DNA from 3 places in the Dietzia sp. WMMA184 genome. Region 2 is predicted to be linked to each of the others. Evidence: predicted binding sites of a transcription regulator. Region 2 holds the regulator's gene; each other region holds the start of a gene.
What was found. Region 2 encodes LexA, which represses DNA repair genes until DNA is damaged. Its sites were predicted from a motif close to CGAACANNTGTTCG; they were not measured.

Region 1: a site for LexA is predicted at 3,987-4,000, ahead of CK206_RS17130 (HNH endonuclease signature motif containing protein). Genes of this name have one in related genera too.
Region 3: a site for LexA is predicted at 3,483-3,496, ahead of CK206_RS13700 (HNH endonuclease signature motif containing protein). Genes of this name have one in related genera too.

What each region holds. Positions count from the first base shown of each region.
Region 1 is NZ_NXEI01000001.1:3,693,645-3,700,310, reverse strand. It holds gene ppk2 (polyphosphate kinase 2) at 1-868, opposite strand, end outside; partial or broken gene CK206_RS17145 (GMC oxidoreductase) at 955-2,564, shown strand; gene CK206_RS17140 (TetR/AcrR family transcriptional regulator) at 2,616-2,969, shown strand; gene CK206_RS17135 (HAD hydrolase-like protein) at 2,966-3,667, shown strand; gene CK206_RS17130 (HNH endonuclease signature motif containing protein) at 4,005-5,528, shown strand; gene CK206_RS17125 (ABC-F family ATP-binding cassette domain-containing protein) at 5,547-6,666, opposite strand, start outside.
Region 2 is NZ_NXEI01000001.1:423,263-429,928, forward strand. It holds gene CK206_RS01960 (malate synthase G) at 1-33, opposite strand, end outside; gene dapF (diaminopimelate epimerase) at 153-1,043, shown strand; gene hflX (GTPase HflX) at 1,097-2,545, shown strand; gene lexA (transcriptional repressor LexA) at 2,585-3,295, opposite strand; gene CK206_RS01980 (hypothetical protein) at 3,485-3,925, shown strand; gene nrdR (transcriptional regulator NrdR) at 4,037-4,492, shown strand; gene hrpA (ATP-dependent RNA helicase HrpA) at 4,503-6,666, opposite strand, start outside.
Region 3 is NZ_NXEI01000001.1:2,972,036-2,978,701, reverse strand. It holds gene CK206_RS13710 (PQQ-binding-like beta-propeller repeat protein) at 1-1,034, opposite strand, end outside; gene CK206_RS13705 (hypothetical protein) at 1,204-1,797, shown strand; gene CK206_RS13700 (HNH endonuclease signature motif containing protein) at 1,898-3,451, opposite strand; gene fbaA (class II fructose-bisphosphate aldolase) at 3,701-4,744, opposite strand; gene CK206_RS13690 (MsnO8 family LLM class oxidoreductase) at 4,875-5,870, opposite strand; gene CK206_RS13685 (DedA family protein) at 6,008-6,643, shown strand; gene CK206_RS13680 (hypothetical protein) at 6,666-6,666, opposite strand, start outside.

The DNA of each region.
Region 1 (6,666 bases), 3.3 Mb from region 2:
CGTACCTGAACTCCTCGCGCGGCGGGCGGTCGTAGCTCGAGTCCGCACCCTTCGGCCGCTCGGGGATCTCCAGCTCCGGCGGGTCGAGCTTCTCCCACGGCACGGTCGACAGCAGGTGCGAGATGACGTTGATCCGCGAGCGCTTCTTGTCCTCGGACTCGACCGTGAACCACGGCGCCTCGGGGATGTCGGTGTGGACGAACATCTCGTCCTTGGCCCGGCTGTAGTCCTCCCACCGGGTGATGGACTCCAGGTCCATCGGCGAGAGCTTCCAGCGGCGCATCGGGTCGTCATGGCGCGACCGGAACCGGCGCTCCTGCTCCTCGTCGGACACGGAGAACCAGTACTTGCGGAGCATGATCCCGTCCTCCACCAGCAGCCGCTCGAAGATCGGAGCCTGGTGCAGGAACCGCCGGTACTCGTCGGGTGTGCAGAAACCCATCACCCGCTCCACCCCGGCCCGGTTGTACCAGGACCGGTCGAAGATCACGATCTCCCCGGCCGCCGGCAGGTGCTCGATGTAGCGCTGGAAGTACCACTGCGTCTTGTGCACCTCCGTCGGGGCGGGCAATGCCACGATCCGGGCGTGCCTCGGGTTGAGGTACTGCGTGATCCGCTTGATGGCCGAGCCCTTGCCCGCGGCGTCGCGCCCCTCGAAGACCACCACCATCCGGTTGCCGGTCTCCCGGAGCCAGGCCTGCATCTCGACCAGCTCCGCCTGCAGCCGCTCGAGCTCGGCCTCGTAGGCCTTCTTCGGCAGCTTCTCCAGACCGCTGGGCAGGAGGTCCTTCTTCTTCGCACCGCTCTTGGCACCGCTCTTGGACGCGCTCTTGCTGCCGCTCTTGCCGGAGGGTTTCTTGCTGCTCATGGCCTGAGCCTACGGACCCGACCCGGCCTCCTCGACCGGGACGACGATATTGACAGTTTTCGTCAACACTGTCTAGTTTCACGCCCATGCGGCACATCTCCCGCCGGGGCTTCCTCGGCACCGTCGCCGCCGCCGGGGTCGCCGCCCTGGCCACCGACCCCGCGGCTGCCGCCCGGCCGAGCGACTCCGCCGGCGCCGCGACCGACTCCCCCGCACCCGGACGGATCCCCCACGATGCGCAGGACCACCGGTGCATCGTGGTCGGGAGCGGATTCGGCGGCGGCATCTCAGCGCTTCGTCTCGCTGAGGCGGGTGTCGTCGTCGTCGAACGAGGCCGTCGCTGGCCCACCGGACCGGGCTCCACCACCTTCCCCAGCGCCACCTCCCCCGACGAGCGCGCCCCGTGGTTCCGCCCGCCGGCCGAGGTGTTCGGCCGCCCCGTGGACCTCCCGCGCCACACCGGCCTGCTCGAGGCGTCCGTCGGCGAGAACATGACGTCCGTCTGCGCCACCGGCGTCGGCGGCGGCTCCCTCATCTACCAGGGCATGGCACTACAACCCACCGAGGAGCTGTTCCACACGTGGTCCCCCGGCGCGATCGACTGGCGCGAGATGGAGCGCGAGTACTACCCACGCGTCTCCCGGATGCTGCGCCTCGCCGAGGCCCCCGACGAGCTCGTCGCCGCGCCCCGGTACGCCGCCTCCCGCGTTTTCGCCCAGCGCGTCCGCGACGCCGGGCTGCCCCTGCGCAAGATCCCCATGCCGATGGACTGGGACTACGCCCTGGCGGAACTGCGCGGCGAGATGCGCCCGTCCTACACCAACGGCGACAGCTCCCTGGGGGTCAACAACGGTGGCAAACACTCCGTCGACGTCACCTAACTCGCCCGCGCCGAGGCCACGGGCCTGGTCGACGTCCGGCCTCTGCACGATGTGCGCGCGATGCGCCGCCTCCCGACGGCCGCTGGGAGCTGGACGTGGAGGTCCTCGACACCGCCGGACGGCTCGTCCGGACGCTGTCGATGCGGGCCCCGGCACTGATCATGGCCGCCGGCTCGGTGGGCACCTCCACCCTGCTCACCCGCGCCGCCGCCACCGACGCCGTCACCGACCTGCCCGACGCCGTCGGCAGCGGCTGGGGCTCCAACGCCGACCGCATCTACCTGTGGACCGACCCCACCGCCGGGTTCGGCGCCGTCCAGGGCGGGCCCGTGGTCTACGGCAGTCTCAACTGGTCCGACCCCGCCACCGCCCACACCGTCATCCAGGCCTCGCTCCCGCCGTTCGGACCGGACCCCCACACCACGGTGATGGTTGGCTACGGCGTCAGCGCCGACCGCGGTCGGGTCGTCTACGACTCGGCGCAGGACCGCGGGATCATCCGCTGGCCAGCCGACGGCGACTCCGGCATCCTCACCCACGTCGATCGCACCGCACGCGACATCGCCGGCCCGACCGACCACCTCACGGACACCAACCGCATGCTCAACTCCACCTGGCACCCGCTCGGCGGCGCCGTCATGGGACAGGTCTGCGACCTCGACGGCCGCGTCCCGGGCCAGCGCGGGCTGTACGTCGTCGACGGCGCGCTCATCCCCGGCACGACCGCCGCGTGCAACCCGTCGCTGACCATCGCCGCGATCGCCGAGCGCCCGCTGGACAGGATCGTGCGGCAGGACGTGGGCGCTGTATTCTAGGGGCGCCGTCTTTTAGGCACGGCGTCCGGCGGCGTCCGGGATACTGGCGGGGTGCGCTCCCGCGACTCCATCCTCGACGCCACCCGAGCGGTCATCGGGCGCGCCGGTTTCGGGGGCGTCACGATCGCCGCGGTCGCCAAGCGGGCCGAGGTCAGCCGCCAGACCGTCTACTCCATCTTCGGCAGCCGCGAGGACCTGGTCTCGCAGGCCGTCTCCGAGCGACTCACCATGCTCACCGGCGCGTTCACCGATGTGCTCGACGCCGCGACAACGCCCCTCGAGGTGGGCGTGCACGTGGGCTGGTCGGTGCTGTGCCTGGACTCGCCCGAGGCCCGCTCCGACGACGACCTCCGCACCTTCCTCACCACCTGGCTGGCGCCGCTGCTGGAGACGTTCGGGACGTGAGCGACGTACTCGTCCTGTGGGACCTCGACCTCACCCTCCTCGACCCCGCCGGCTTCGGGACCCGCATGATCACCCCGGCGCTCGCCGACCTCCTCGGCCGCGACCCCGTCATGGGCGCGTCCTTCGCCGGACGGACCGACCGCGCGATCCTCACCGATCTCCTCGAGATCAACGGGATAGGTGTCGACGACGACGAGGTGGTCCTTTCCCTCATGGACGCCGTGGCCCGGCGCTGCGAAACGTTCGGGGACGATCTCCTGGCCGGAGGTGGCGGCCCCCTGCCCGGCGCCCACGAAGCTGTCGCCGCCCTGGCCGCGGACCCGCGACTGCACCAGGGGATCGTCACGGGCAACATGCGGCGGACGGCGCTGCTCAAGCTGCGGCTCTGTGGCTTCGACGGGCTGCCCGATCCCGGACTCGGCGCGTTCGGTGATCACCACGCGGACCGCGCCCACCTCGTCCGCGACGCCCTCGCCGCCGCCCGGGCCCGCGGTGTGGACGTGACCCCCGGGCGGTCGGTGGTCGTGGGCGATCACGTGCACGATGTCCGCGGGGCGCGCGCCGCGGGTGCCGTCTGCGTGGCTGTCGCCACCGGCAGGGTATCCGCCGACGACCTCCGCGCCGCCGGCGCCCACACCGTCCTGCCGGACCTCACGGACCCCGACGCGCTACTGGCTGCCGTCCACGCCTCCGTCTGAGCCGCGGTGCCATCTGACCTGCGGTGCCGTCTGACCTGCGGTGCCCTGGACGGGGCATCCAGGGCACCGCAGGTCACGAGGCTGCAGACGCCGCCCGGGCCCGCGGGCTGCCGGTGTCCATCGAGCACCCGGGCGCGGTGGCGCCGTACCGCCATGCCTCACCTCCGCCGCCGCGCTGCTGCCTGCCGTCAACCCCTCCGACTGCACCGCAGTCCCGTCTGAACCGCGGTGCCGTCTGACCTGCGCCGCCCTGAACGGGGCATCCAGGGCACCGCAGGTCACGGCCGTGACAGCCACTTCTTCCGACCATGTCGTACCTCGAACATACAGTCGAACCATGAGCCCAACAGACACCGCCCACTCGCCGTTCGTGACCCCGCCGGGATTCACGACGGTGCCTACCCCCGCCACCGACGTCGTCGTCCCTGAGGCCTTCAGCCGATGGGACCCCGGACAGCGACGCGGCTATCTCGCGCAGCGGGCGATCAACGCTGCCGAAGGCCGCACTGTGGCCTATGCGTACGACTGCGTATCCAGGTCAACCCAGAACGACCAGCGACGCGATCCCCTGGACACGGCGGCGACCATGGTGAGCGCCTCGATGGCTTTGTCCCGCCGCGGGGCATTTCGGCTGGTGGCCACCGCCATAGAACTGACCGAGCGGCTGCCTCTCACCGCGACACTGCTGACGACTGGGTGGATCGGAGTCGACGCGGCCCACGCCATCGCCGAGGAGACCGCCCTGGTGGAGGACCGTCTCATGCCGGAACTCGACCGCCGCATCAGCGAGGGACTCGCACCGACGAGGCGCCGAACCCACCCTCCCAGGATCGGGCCACTGCGCAAGATGCTCAGCAAGCACGTCGCGAGCTGCGACCCCGTGGGAGCGGACGCCCGCGCACAACAGGCTCGGCGAGAGCAGAACGTGAAGATGACGCCGGTCACCGGCGATCTCGCGCTGCTCACCGCGACCCTCTCAGCTGTCGACGGCCTGGAGATCACCGAGCGGATCGAAGCCCTGGTCCGCACCGCCGCAACAGACGACCCCCGGTCGATCGGGCAACTCAGGGCCGCCGGCCTCCTCGCCCTGAGCCGCGGCTGGACCTGTCTGCCCGCACCCGACGGAGACCACCTCACGGACCCGGACGCGATGGCCGCGGCCCGCCGGGTCGTGATCCACGCCTACGACGACGGGGACGCGGACTTCCGGGGCCTGTTCGTGGCAGGTTACGGCCCCGTCAGTCGCTTCACGTCCGATGAACTGCAGCGATTCGCCAGGCGCAGACTCGACGCGATCGACACGCTCGCGGACCCGGACAGTGAGGCCTCCCGCCGGTACAGCCCCTCGGAGGCACTGGCCCGCTTCTGTCGGGGTCGCGACGGCACCTGCGTTTTCCCCGGCTGCCAGACCCCGGCGGACAAGACGGACCTCGACCACATCATCCCCTTCGACCACGACGATCCCCAACGCGGCGGATACACCACCAGCGACGACCTCGGCAGCATCTGCCGCACCCACCATCGCCTCAAGACCGATGGCATCTGGGCCTACTACCGGAGCACTGACGGGGACTACGTGTGGATACATGGTCCGAACCATCCCGACAAGGACCCCGGGACACGCGTCATCACCACCCCCACCGGCCCATTGGCGGAGTTCGGCGCACCGCGACACCCCGAACGCTCCCGGCTACAGAAGGAGGCCGGCGAAGCCGGCAGAACCGGAGACTGCATACCCGGATCGCAGCGCCAACCGCACACCCGGCACCGTCGCGCCTCCGAACGGAGGTACCTGCGCGCTCAGGCGGAACAGCGACTCCACGCTGCAGAGCGCGAACCGGGGTCGCAGTCGGCTGCCTAGGTCGGCCGGCCGGGCGACTCAACCCTCGATTTGCTCGCCCAGTTCCATCCAGCGCTCCTCGAGCGTGTCCTTCTCCGCGGAGACGTCCTTGAGCTCGCGGTCCAGGGCGGCCAGCTTCTCGGTGTCCATTGCCCCTGCCGAGACATCGGCCATGGCCTTGTGGAGCTCGGCCTCGCGCTTGTCGAGCTTGCCCATCTGCCGCTCGATCTTCGACATCTCCTTGGTGAGTGCCCGCTCCTCGGCGGCGGAGAGGGCGGGAGCCGTGGCACTACCACCCGCGGCACCGGCCCCAGAGCCGCCAGCCGAAGCAGACGCGGCGCCCGGCGTGGAGCGCGACACCTTGCCCGAGTCGCCAGCCGCCCCGGCGACGCGACGGCGCTCGAGGTATTCGTCGATGCCGCGCGGGAGGTTGGTGAGCTGGCCGTCGCCGAACAGCGCCCACACCGAGTCACAGATGCGCTCGACGAGGTAGCGGTCGTGCGAGATGACGACCATCGTGCCGGGCCAGCCGTCGAGCAGGTCCTCGAGTTGGCGCAGCGTGTCGATGTCGAGGTCGTTGGTGGGCTCGTCGAGCAGCAGGACGTTGGGCTCGGCCATGAGCACGCGCGTGAGCTGCAGGCGCCGCCGCTCGCCGCCGGACAGGTCGCCGACGGGCGTGCGCTGACGGGCCGGCGAGAAGCCCAGCCGCTCGGCCAGCTGGGAGGCGGTGAGCTCGTCCTTGCCGAACGCCACCCGGGCGGCGACGTCCTCGATCGCCTCGAGCACCCGCTGATCCAGCGGCAGGTCGTCGAGTTCCTGACGCAGCCACCCGATCCGGATGGTCTTGCCCTCCTTGCGGCTACCCGCGGCGAGGGGGGCCTCACCGGCGAGCGCGCGCAGGAGCGTGGTCTTGCCGGAACCGTTGACGCCGACCAGGCCCACACGCTCGCCGGGGGCCAGTCGCCAGGTGAGGTCGTCGACGAGGGTGCGGCCGTCGGGGGCATCGAGGCGCGCGTCCTCCAGCTCGATCACGACCTTACCGAGGCGCCGCGCGGCGAAGCTCGACAGCTGTAGCGAGTCGCGGGGCGGCGGCACGTCCTTGATGAGCGCCTCGGCCGCCTCGATGCGATAGCGCGGCTTGGACGTCCGCGCCGGGGCG
Region 2 (6,666 bases):
CTGGATTCCGCCGACAGTGATGCGTTCGGACATCGATGCTCTCCTGGAGGTAGGGGACCGTTCTCCCGGTCGACTCTAGTTGGCGTACCGTCCGGCATCATCCGACATTTCCACGGTGCGGAACGGTCCCCGCCGGCGAGTACGATTTCGCCATGACTTCGACGCGCCAGGCCTCGCAGCCCGACGGTATCGCCTTCCTCAAGGGCCACGGCACCCTCAACGACTTCGTGATCCTCCCGGACGATCAGGCCGACCTGGACCTCGACGTCGACCTGGTACGCGCACTGTGCGATCGGCGTGGCGGAATCGGCGCCGACGGGGTGCTGAGGATCGCGACCGCCGGAGCCCTCGTCGACCGGGGCGTGCTCGCGAGCCTGCCGCCCGGCGTGGACAGTGCGGACTGGTTCATGGACTACCGCAACGCCGATGGCTCCATCGCGGAGATGTGCGGCAACGGGGTCCGGGTCTTCGCCCACGCCCTCGTCGCGACCGGGAGAGCGGAGGTCGGCTCGATCCCGGTGGGCACGCGGTCCGGGGCCCGCCCCGCCGAGGTCCTCTCACACTCGGGTGATGACGCCGTGGTGCGGGTGGACATGGGGGAGCCGCGACTGCTCGGACTGTCGTCGGCGGAGGTCGGTGGCCGGACGTTCGCCGGGCTCGCCGTCGACATGGGCAATCCGCACCTCGCCTGTGTGGTCCCCGATCTGGACGCCGCGGACCTCGCCGGGCTGCGGGTGCAGGAGGCCCCCGGGTACGACCGGGCCTTCTTTCCCGACGGCGTCAATGTCGAGATCGCCACCCCGATGGTGGACGGTCGGGTCTCCATGCGGGTCCACGAGCGGGGATCAGGGGAGACCATGTCCTGCGGAACCGGAATCGTCGCGACCGCGGTCGCCGCGCTGGCCGACTCGGGGGAGGCGACGGGCGACGTCGTCGTGGTGGTCCCGGGCGGCGAGGTGGAGGTATCACTGACCGGTGCCGGGTCCTCGCTCACAGGGCCGTCCACACTCGTCGCCCACGGTCATTACCACCGTGGTCGGTAGCACACCGTCTCGAACGGGACACCGGGGGGCCCGGTGTGAGAAGATGAACCCGAATGACTACTGATCACACGGCCGCTGACCGGCCGACACGCGACCTCGATCCATCCATCGGTGAATTCCAGCTCGAGGAGAGATCCTCGATGCGCCGGGTGGCGGGGCTCTCCACCGAACTCCAGGACGTCAACGACGCCGAGTACCGCCAGCTCCGACTCGAACGTGTCGTGCTCGTCGGTGTCTGGACCGAAGGGTCCGCCGCGCAGGCGGACGCCGCGATGGACGAGCTCGCCCAGCTCGCCGAGACCGCGGGATCGGAGGTGTGCGACGCGCTCATCCAGCGCCGCGACAAGCCCGATGCCGCCACGTACATCGGGTCGGGCAAGGTCAGCGTCCTCAAGGACGTGATCGCGGCGACCGGCGCCGACACCGTCATCTGCGACGGCGAGCTCACCCCGGGGCAGCTGCTCGCGCTGGAGAAGGCGGTCAATGTCAAGGTCATCGACCGTACCGCGCTGATCCTCGACATCTTCGCGCAGCACGCCACCAGCCGTGAGGGCAAGGCCCAGGTGTCGCTCGCCCAGATGGAGTACATGCTGCCCCGTCTGCGTGGGTGGGGCGAGTCGTTGTCCCGCCAGGCGGGCGGCCGTGCCGGCAGCAACGGCGGCGTCGGTCTTCGCGGCCCGGGTGAGACCAAGATCGAGACCGATCGGCGCCGGATCCGCGAGCGGATGGCCCGTCTGCGTCGCGACATCAAGGGGATGAAGCAGGCCCGGGACACCAAACGGCACCGTCGGCGTTCCACTCCGGTGCCGTCCATCGCCATCGCCGGATACACGAACGCCGGGAAGTCCAGCCTGCTCAACAGGATCACCGGAGCCGGCGTCCTGGTTCAGAACGCCCTGTTCGCCACCCTCGATCCGACGACGAGGAAGGCCGAGTTGCCCGACGGCAGGGCGGTCGTCTTCACGGACACCGTGGGATTCGTCAGGCATCTGCCGACCCAGTTGGTCGAGGCCTTCAGGTCGACTCTTGAAGAGGTCGTCGACTCCGAGTTGCTCCTCCACGTGGTGGATGGTTCGGATGCCTTCCCGCTCCGCCAGATCGAGGCGGTGCGCAAGGTGATCAACGAGGTGGTGGAAGAGCAGAACGCGGAGCGGCCTCGGGAACTCCTGGTGATCAACAAGATCGACGCCGCGGATCCCGTGGTCCTCACCGAATTGCACCACGCGCTGCCCGACGCCGTGTTCGTCTCGGCGGTCACCGGGCAGGGTGTCGACGAACTCCTCGAGAGGATCACCCAGATCGTCGCCTCCGGGGACACCGAGCTGACCCTGTCCGTCCCGTACTCCCGCGGGGACGTGGTGTCGCGGGTCCACGCCGAGGGCGCGGTGGTCGAGGAGGAACACACCCAGGACGGAACCCGGCTGGTGGTCCGGTTGCCCGCGTCCGTGGCCGGCGAACTGGACGAGTTCGCGGTCCGCGATCCACATGACGGCGCCGCCTGACCCCTGCGGGGACGGGCGGCGCGTCGTTCGAACCGGGACTCAGAGTTTCCGGAACACCGTCACGACCTTGCCGAGGATCGTCGCGTGCTCGCCCGGAATCGGGCTGAACGACGGATTGTGGGGCAACAACCAGACTCCGCTCGAGTCGTTCCGGAAGGTCTTGACCGTGGCCTCCCCGTCGATCATGGCGGCGACGATCTCCCCGTTGTCCGCGACGTTCTGCCGCCTGACCACCACGTAGTCGCCATCGCAGATGGCGGCGTCGATCATCGACTCGCCGACGACCTTGAGCATGAACAGATCACCTGACCCGACGAGGTCCGCCGGCAGGGGGAAGATCTCCTCGACGGCCTGTTCCGCGAGGATGGGCCCGCCCGCCGCGATCCGGCCGAGGACGGGTACGTAGACGGGTTCGACCGCGCCTCCCGGACGCTGGGGCTCCGGCGCAGGTGACCGGCGGCCCCGTGACTTCTGCCCCGGGACACCGTGGACGTCGACCGCGCGCGGCTTGTGAGGATCCCGCGTCAGGAAGCCCTTCTTCTCCAACGTGCGGAGTTGATGCGCCACCGACGACGTGGACTGTAAGCCGACCGCGTCCCCGATCTCGCGGATGCTCGGCGGATAACCACGCTCCTTGACGGTGTCGTGGATGTGCAGGAGAACGCTCTTCTGTCGGTCCGTCAGTGACTCGAAATCGGGCTTCGGCATCTCGTGGGGTCCCTTCGGCGAATGGATGTTCGACGCTGTGATCTGTCTACACCCTAGTGCCAACCACCGCCTTGCGCCACACACGTGTTCGAAGAAATTCCTCTGCGAATCGTGATTGTGTCGGAGTCGCGTGATACAACTCTAGGGGAGTTCGGATTCGAACAGATGTACTGAGACAGACATACAGGTGTGCGAACCCTGATCGCACACCGTATCGAGTAGGGAGCCACCATGACCGTTGTCGAGCTTCAGTCCCACCCACGTCCGGCCGTGCGGTGGACCGAGGTCTGCCCCGATGACCATCGTGGACAGGGCGCTCACCTCGACCGGCCGAGAGATGTGTCGGTGCTCGTGCGTCCCACGCCTGCGCCGCGGCGCACGCTGGTCCGACCCGAGGGCAATCGGCTGGCCGTCACGTCCGCCCGTGCGGGGAACCTCGTCCGGCCGCGGGTGGCGGCCCGTCCGGCCACCGTCACATCGGTCGCCCCCGGTCGGCGTGTACTCGTGCGCCCGGTCTCGACGGACCGCGCGCGGGCGTGCCACGTCGAGGCCCCGGTGTCCACCGGGGTGGTCGACGACGTGCCGGCCTGGGCACTGCTGGCGTGCGGGATTGCATTCGGCGTGATCATGCTTCTCGCAGTGGCCTTCCTCGGCGGACCCGCCTACGCGTGACCGGGCAGCGGGCCTCCTAGAATGGACCGCGGGCGGCGGTCTGCCACCCCCGCGTTCCGTCAGGCACGATCCGGGACGTGTGAACTCCGGTCGACGAAGGGCCCCACGGGAATGTACTGCCCGACATGCCATCACGAGGACTCCCGGGTGATCGACTCACGATCCGTCGACGAGGGACAGGCGATCCGGCGTCGACGGGAGTGCCCCCGGTGCGGACACCGGTTCACGACGCTCGAGACGCCACTGCTGACGGTTCTCAAGCGGAACGGGGTGACCGAGGCGTTCAGCCGGGACAAGGTCGTTCGCGGTGTCCGCCGCGCGTGCCAGGGACGATCGGTCGACGAGGACGCTCTCCGTCGCCTCGCCCAGCAGGTCGAGGACGCAGTGCGCTCCGGCGGTGTGTCCGAGGTTCCGGCCCACGAGATCGGGCTCGCCATCCTGGGCCCTCTGCAGGATCTGGACGAGGTCGCCTACCTGCGTTTTGCATCCGTGTACAAGCAGTTCAGCTCGGCCGACGACTTCGAACGCGAGATCATCGCCCTCCGAGAGCGTCGCGCGAGCCGCTGACCGCGCAACGTCATCTGGACGACCGTGGGGCGAGCGCAGACGCCACCGCCTTGTCGATCCGCTCTGCCGACACTGGACGGGCCGTACCCAGTGACTGCGCGAACAGCCCCACCCGGTACTCGGCGAGCATCCACCGCAGATCCCGGCACGCCCGCGCCCCGCCCGGCCGCCGTCGCAGGGCCGCGCATGCGTCCTCGACGGTCGACTCGGAGCGGCTCAACTTCGCCGTGAGCTCGCCGTGCCGGGCGGGAGACTTCTCCGCGAGGTCCAACCGGACACCGACCGCCCGCACATGCCGCTCCAGATGTGGGAGCACATCCGAGGGATGGCGGGCGAGGAATCCCCGCCCGACGAGGAAGTCCAGCGAGGGACGGACATCGTCGGCGACGTCTGCCGGCACCTCCGCCAAACGGCCCGACACGGACTGGGCGGCCATCAGCGCGGGAACCGCCGCCGAGATCGCGGACGCCACCGCACCGGGGACCTCCGCCCTCGCAGTGGCCTGGATATCCTGGAACTCCGCGACCGTGAGAACCGGTGAGCCCTTACGTCGGGCGATGATCCGCCCACTCGCGGCGAGCGACGCATCCGAGACCAGGGACTCCATCCCGCCATGCGGGTACTGGGTGAGCGCGAGCCGCTGCTGGACCGGGCGACCGCGCAGAATCGATGCCGTCGAGACCAGGCCGCCCGAGACCAGCGTGAGCACCGCTGACGCCTGGGTGGATCGACGCTCGTCCTCCGTGGCGCACGCCACGACGTGGATGCCGTCCCCACCGACACGCAGGGCGGGGTAGACGGTCACCTCGACCCCGTCCACCGAGCCGGTGACCGACTGCGGGAGATCGCCGATGGTGTCGGATGTCCACTCCCGGTAGGGCCCCTTGTCCGGTACGAGACGGGCGTTGAGGGTCGCCCGCACCCTGTCCACCAACCGGGTCCTCAACTGTGCGAGATCCGTTCCCGAGGCCACGACCTCGTCACCGTCGACCACCTCGAAGCGCATCCGGAGGTGGCCCGGCAGCTGGTTCTGATCGAAGTCCCGCGGATCGACCGTGGTACCGATCCGGGCAGACAACGCTCGCGCGAGAGCCACGGACAAGGGGGCGGAGCGGGGCGAGACGTCGCCCGCCAACAGGGCCGCGAATTCCGCGGGCGGAGAACACAGCCGGCGCAGATACTTGGGGAGCGTGCGGAGCATCTCCGTGTAGAGCTCCTCCCGCAGCCCCGGCACCAGCCATTCGAACCCGGCGGTGGTGACCGAGGACAGCTGCGGCAGCGGGATGCGCACGGTGATCCCGTCGGTCGTGACGCCGGGATCGAACGCGTACAGCAGTTCGAAACTCCGCTCTCCCTGACGCCAGAGGGGCGGGAAATCGGCGGCGTCGGGCACCGCCTCGGAGGTGCGTATGTCCTCGGGAGTGAGACGGAGGCTGTCCGGGTCGCGATGACCACGTTTCTTCCACCAGGACTCCAGATGCCGGCCGGAGGTGATGTCCTCGGGCAGGCGCTCGAGATAGAAGGCCACCAACGCCTCGTCGTCGATCACCAGGTCCCGACGACGGCTCCGCGTCTCCAGCTCGCGGGCCTGCTCCACGGCCCGGGCGTTCTCGCGGATGACCGGGACCCGGGTCTCCAGGCGACCTTCCACGATTCCGTGGCGGACGAGCATCTCGCGGGCGAGCGGGGTGTCGACCCTGGAGAGCAGGATCCGCCGCGCCTCCACCACGGTCAATCCCAGCAGCAGGACCTTCTCGTACGCCATCGCGGCACCCTGCGCGTCCGACCAGTGCGGTTCGGAATACTGGGTGCGGGTGAGGTGACCCCCGAGTTGTTCGATCCACCCCGGATCGATCCGGGCGACATCACGCGCCCACAACCGGGACGTCTCGACGAGCTCGGAGGCCATCACCCAGCGGGGAGGCTTCCTGGACAGGTCCGACCCGGGGAACACCTGGAACCGGATGCCCCGTGTGCCCCGGAACTCGCGGGTCTCCTCGTCTCGCATACCGACGTTGGTGAGCAGGCCGGTCAGGACCGCCTTGTGGAGGTCGTCCTCCGCGGCGTGTCCCGACGCGGGATGCCACCCGCGTTCACGGCACATGCTCCGCAGCTGGGAGTTGAGGTCCTGCCACTCGCGGATGCGGAGCCAGTGGAGATACTCCGCCTTGCAC
Region 3 (6,666 bases), 2.5 Mb from region 2:
GGGTTACGCCACAGTCGCTCGCCGGAGTGCAGGTCATACGCGTAGGCGGCGCCCGTGGTGGGACTGCCCACGAAGACGGTGCCGTCGTGGATGGTCGGCGCACCGGACCGGTTGTTGGTCGGGGCGGGCCCGTCGCCGATCACGTCCCGCCACACCACCTCGCCGGACTGCTGGTCCATCGCGATGATCGTGTGCTCCTCGCGCGCGCCGGCGATCCCGGGCAACAGGGCGCGGTTGGCCGTGGTGACGACGATCCCCTCGTCGACGGCCGGCGGGACGTCGTCGAGGCCGTGGGTGAACTCGGGGAACTCCCGCTGCCAGGCGAACTCGCCGGCCGCGGTGCCGTAGGCGAAGAACGTGTACGGCCGGGGCGCGCCGCCGCCGAAGTACAGCACTCCGCCCTGTTCCGACGGCGAGGACATGCTCACCACGTGGCCGGTCTCCACCACCTCGAGCGCCTCACCGGTCGCCGGGTCGAGTTTGTACAGGCGACGGTCCCCGGTGACCGCCCAGACCGCTCCGCCCGTCACGGCGGGTGTCGGCATGACCTCGCCGGCGGTGTCGTGGCGCCACAGGATCTCACCGGTGTCCGGGTCCAGACCCAGGACGCCGGACTCCCCGGTGCCGCGGTAGCCACCCGGCCCGTCCTGGAAGAAGCGGTTGCCGAATCCCACGAACAGCCGCCCGTCGGAATGGATCATCTCCGAATGCACCCAGTTCGGCGCCTGCGCCTGCCACAACAATTCGCCCGTCGCCAGGTCGAACGCCTGCAGCTCCCCGGAGCCGTGACTGCCCACGAACACCTTGCCGTCGGCCACCACCGGGGTCGCCCGCACCTCGTTCGCGGTGGGGATGGTGCCGGAGAAGATCTGGGCTCCACCGGTGACGACGTGGGTGTTGTTGGTGGGGGTCGCGCGGTACTGGCTCCAGTCGCCGGCGTCAGCGTGGGCGGGGCCGATGCCGGACAACAGGAGCGCCGAGACGGTCAGGCCGCCGGTGAGAACACGAACAGAGCTGAGACGGAGCCTGGGCATACCTGAAGGCTAACTGGCCATCTCATGTGTAGCGCCCGTGGCCTGGCGGGAGCGGTGTCCGCGCCGGTGCGGTCGGCGCCCCTGCACCCCCGGAATCACAGGTCGGTCCGCTACGGTGGCGGGTCGACGCGGCCCGTCCGGGGCCGGCGACGCGCACCGGGAGTAGTAGATGACGACGACGAGCCAGCAGCCGGCCGCCGGGGAGCCGAACCCCGCGGGACAGCCGGGCGGGGGCCCGGAGGGTGGGGCACGTCCGGGCAGCGGCCGGCAAGGCGGTCGCGGCGGGCGGGGCGGCGTGGCCGTCACGGCGGCCGTCGTCGTGGCGCTCCTCGTGATCGCCGCGCTCGCGTGGCTTTTCCTCGCGGGCCCGCTGTCGTCGTCCGCGCGGGCCGAGCGGGACGTCGAGCAGACGCTGGAGAGCATGAGTTCGGCGGAGTCGTTCGCCGAGTTCAACGGGCACATGTGCGCGGAGAACCGCGTCCCGCAGGAGCTCGTCGACACCATCACCGCGTCGAGCGAGGCGACGGGCTCGGACCTCGACTCGATGTTCCGCGAATCGATCGCGGGTTCGTTCCCCCAGGATCTCGAGGTGCTCGGGGTGGAGATCAGTGACAACGGCGCCGAGGCGACCGCGACCGTGGAGTCGGCGTCCGACGGGACGGGCCCGGAGCAGATTCATATGCGCGACGAGGACGGTGCCTGGAAGATGTGCCAGCCCGGTGTCGGGATGGGCGTGGTCCCGCAGGACCAGCAGCCGGGCTGACCCGACCCGTCGAGGGTCAGGCGGGCCGGGTGTGCCGCTGGCAGCCAGGTGGGACGGGCCAGCCGTGGGAAAACTGGCGGGCCGGGTCTGCCCCTGGCAGTCAGGCTGGCCGGGAACCGTCTCGGCCGGTGCGGTAGTCCCGCTCGATGCCGGGCGGATTGGTGAGGTGGCCGTCGTCGGCGATGAGACGGTCGACGTGTTGTCGCCATCGGTGGTCGAGAATCCGGTCGCGCGCCTGGGCCAGCGGCCCGTGTGGTGTGGTGCGGTGTTCGTGACCGGTCTCGGTGATGATGGTCAGCTCGCCGAGCGGTCCGGGCCGGTAGGCACAGTGCCCGAAGGTCTTCTCCCGATGGTGCTTGCGACACAGGCACACGAGGTTCCACTCGGCGGTGGGTCCGCCCAGTTCAGGTCGCTGATGATCGAAGGCGATGACATGGTCGATCTCACAGTCGTGGGCGTCGACCGTACACCCCGGGTGGCGGCACGTGCCGTCGCGGAGCCGGATTCGCTCGGCCAGCGCCGGGGTGATGAAGTACTTGAGCACCGCGTCCGGTGTGTCCTGGACACCCGGCTGCGGGTCGAGCATCTCGAACCTGACCCTGGAGTCGCCGCCGGACAGGAGCTCCTCACACAGCCAGTCGAAGCTCGAATAGGCGCCGTTCACGAACTGCACGCGGTTGGGCAGCCCCTGGGCGACGCTGTCGATGATCGAGATCCGGATGGGCTGCTCGGTGCCCCACGACGCTCCCAGCGGGGGCCTGTCGGCGGCGTCGGCGCAGGTGCCGGTGGTGGCATTGCACGCGCCCGCCGACTCTTCCGCGTCGTACAGGCTCGTGCCGATGTCGTTGGTCGTGGGGTCCCCGAGTGCGCACAGGGCGTCGGCGCGCAGTTGGTCGCGCGTGCGGGGGTGGCCCGACTCCGAGGCAGCGCGGGCGGCGGAGTCGATCCGGCGGCGGAGCTTCTCTGCATCCCCACTGGGCAGCGAGGCCCACATGCTGGTCATGCCGTCGCGGGCCGGGCGGAACCGAACCGTCCGCTGGTCGACGGCGGCGTCCACGGCGTCGCCGGCGGCCTGTGGGTCATGACGCTCCCGGGACGCGTCGACCGCCGTGTCCAGGGCCGAGCGACTGGGCCGGTGGCCCCCGTCGAGGTCTCGGCTCAGGGCGCCGACGACGTCCGATTCCACCGCACCGATGATCGTGTCGGGCACCTCTGCCAGACGGCAGGCGGCGTCGATGGCCAGCTGCTCGGGGAACAGTCCGCGTTCTACAGCCTTGCGCAGACGCGGCAGGCGAGTGTGGATCTGCACACCGGCAGTGACCAGGCGGGCAGCGTGCCACCCGGTCAGCGACATGGCCGCGGCCAGGTGGTTGCGCGCACGCTCAGTGGGTTCGAGCCGGGAGTAGGCGGGACGGGAGTCCCCGAACGGCGGCGTATCGGCTCGCCCCGGGGAGCCCCTGTCGACACTCCCCATCGCCTGGACCAACAGGTGGGCCGCCTGCAGCCGGGTCGCCGCCGCCAGGTTCTGCGCCAGCGTCGCCGAGCGCGCCACCTCGCTCAGGGCCTCGGCGCCCAGGGTGTCGAGGGGCTCCGGCACCGCGCGGAGCGCCCCGGCGAAAGCCGACCTCGTCGTCGTCCCCGTTTCCTCGCTCACCACCGCACCCCCTTCAGCATCGCACCCGACTCGAACATACAAGCGATCTTACCGGCACCCTCCGCGTAGCACAAGGGTTCGATTCGGCGGCGAGAGGTCCACACATGACAGCGGCGCCCCTCCGGGTGGAGGAGCGCCGCTGATGGGGCGGTGTCAGGCCGCGATGAGATACGACCGATCAGGCAGGCCGATCAGGCAGGCCGATCAGGCCGTGATCGATCAAGCAGCGTTCACTCAAGCAGCGTTCGATCACGCAGCGGCACCCTTGGACTTGCCGGCCGACTTCAGGTCGTTGCACGCCTCGACGACGCGCTCGGACATGGCCTGCTCGGCCTTCTTCAGGTAGGAACGCGGGTCGTAGACCTTCTTGTTGCCGACCTCGCCGTCGACCTTGAGGACGCCGTCGTAGTTGCCGAACATGTGCGCGGCGATCGGCCGGGTGAACGCGTACTGGGTGTCGGTGTCGACGTTCATCTTGATGACGCCGTAGGACAGCGCCTCCTCGATCTCGCTCTTGGCCGAGCCCGAGCCGCCGTGGAAGACGAAGTCGAACGGCAGGTCACCGGCGTTGAGGCCCAGCTTCTCGACCGCGACGTCCTGGCCCATCTTCAGCACCTCGGGCTTGAGCTTGACGTTGCCCGGCTTGTACACGCCGTGGACGTTGCCGAAGGTCGCGGCCAGCAGGTAGCGCTGCCCGGTGTTGCCGGCGCCGAGGGCGTCGATGGTGGCCTCGAAGTCCTCACGGGAGGTGTAGAGCTTCTCGTTGATCTCGTTCTCGACGCCGTCCTCCTCGCCGCCGACGACGCCGATCTCGATCTCGAGGATCTGCTTGGCGTTTGCCGTCTTCTCGAGCAGCTCCTTGGCGATCTCCAGGTTACGGTCGAGCGGGGTGGCCGAACCGTCCCACATGTGGGACTGGAAGAGCGGGTTCTCGCCGCGGTCGACGCGCTCCTGCGAGATCTCGATGAGCGGCCGCACGAAGCCGTCGAGCTTGTCCTCGGGGCAGTGGTCGGTGTGCAGCGCGACGAGGACGTCGTACTTCGCCGCCACCACGTGCGCGAACTCGGCGAGCGCGACCGCGCCGGTGACCATGTCCTTGACGTTAAGGCCGGAGCCGAACTCGGAACCGCCGGTGGAGAACTGGATGATGCCATCGGACCCGGCATCGGCGAAGCCCTTGATGGCCGCGTTGATGGTCTCCGAGGACGTGCAGTTGATCGCCGGGTAGGCGAAGCCCTCGTTACGGGCCCGGTCGAGCATGTCCTTGTACTGTTCGGGAGTTGCGATGGGCATGTGGTCTCCTCCAGGGTTCTCGGCTGTGCGACGCGCGCATCTCGGGGCGCCGCACCCCTGTGGAGGTGGGCGCACACCCTCCAGCCTAGGCGAGCGTGACGACGCGCACCCGCGAGCCGTGCGGTACCGGTCAGCCGGGGAGCAGTTCGGCGAGCGCAGCGTCGGCCCGGGCGAGGTCGTCGCGGTCAAAAATGGAGGTGGACGCCATGATCTCGTCGGCCCCGGTCCGCTCGACGAGCACGGCGAGTTCGCGTGCGACCTTCTCCGCGTCCCCCTGGACGGCCCCCGCCATCCAGTCCTCGACCCGTCGCAGCTGCTGCGGACGGAACCTGCGGTCCAGGATCTCCGTCGGCGACCGCAGCGGGCCGAACACCCCGGTCTCCCGGGATTCCGCCATCGCCCACGCCTCCGGGAGGAGTAGCTGTCGCGCGGTCCCGACCGAGTCGGCGACCATCACCTCCAGGCTCACCACCACATAGGGCTCCGGCGTGGCCTCGCTCGGCCGGAACATCTCGCGGTAGCGATCCAGGGGCGACGGGTCGGCGAGCAGCCTCGGTCCCCCGACCACGACGGGCAGTCCGGCCCGTGCAGCGACCTCCAGGCCCCGACCGGTCGCGAGCACGAACAACGGGGGCGGGGCCTCGACGACCGGCAGCGCGGTGACGGGCCCCCGACCGTGGAGGAAGTCCTGCACCGCGGTGATATCGCGGGCGAACGCGTCGGTGTCGTACTCGGCGACGCCGAGCGCCGCACGGACCGGTGCGGTGAACCCGAGCGAACGTCCCACCCCGAGGTCGATACGGCCCGGGTGCATCGCCTCGAGCATGGCGAACTGCTCGGCGACGATCAGCGGTCGATGGTTGGGCAGCATCACGCCCCCGGATCCGAGGCGGATACGGTCGGTGCGCGCGGCGGTGGCCGCGATCAACAGCGGCGGGCTCCCGCTCGCGATCCCGGGCACCGCGTGGTGCTCGGCCGTCCAGTAGCGGTGGAAGCCCAGGGCGTCGGCCCGCTCCGCGCGGGCCAGGGTGCCCTCGATCGCGGCGGCGTGAGACTCGCCGACGCGGGTCCGGGACCTGTCCAGGAGACTGAGGCGGAGGGTGTCCGGCAGGTCGGTGGGGGCCACGACCACACCGTAGCGCCCGGAGTGACGTCGATCGCGGACACGGCCGGGCCCGGGGTCCGCGGGAGTATGATCCTCCGGTGAACACGCACCTCGTGGCCGAACAGGCACAGCAGGTCCTCGCCCTGGGCCCGGGCTTCATGGATCCCGAATTCTGGCTGTCCGGCGACGGACCGTTCGGCAACGCCATCCTCCCCGCGCTGCTCGCCGTGGTCTTCATCGAGTCCGGACTGTTGTTCCCGTTCCTCCCCGGCGACTCACTGTTGTTCACGGCCGGCCTGCTCACGCAGCAGGACAGCCCGTTCGCGCCACTGTGGGTGGTGCTGGTGACCGCGCCGATCGCGGCGTTCCTCGGGGACCAGGTGGGGTACTTCATCGGCAACCGCTGGGGACATCACCTGCGGGAGCGGCCGGACGGGCGGTTCTTCAAGCAGGCCTACATCCACGAGGCCCACGAGTTCTTCGACAAGTGGGGCCCGGCGACGATCATCCTCTGCCGCTTCGTCCCGATCGTCCGGACGTACGCGCCGCTGGTCGCCGGCATGGCGGGGATGCGCTACCGGGTCTTCGTCTCGTTCAACGTGATCGGGGCCCTGCTGTGGGCTGCGGGCGTGACCGCGCTGGGCGCGTGGCTCGGCCAGTTCACCTTCATCAAGGAGCACATCGACCTGATCCTCATCGGCATCGTGCTGGTCTCGGTGCTGCCGATGGCGATCACCGCGGGCCCCAAGGTCGTCGACCGGATCCGCAACGGGCCCGCGGCACCGGCCATGTAGCGCGCCCTCCTGCCGCCGACGCC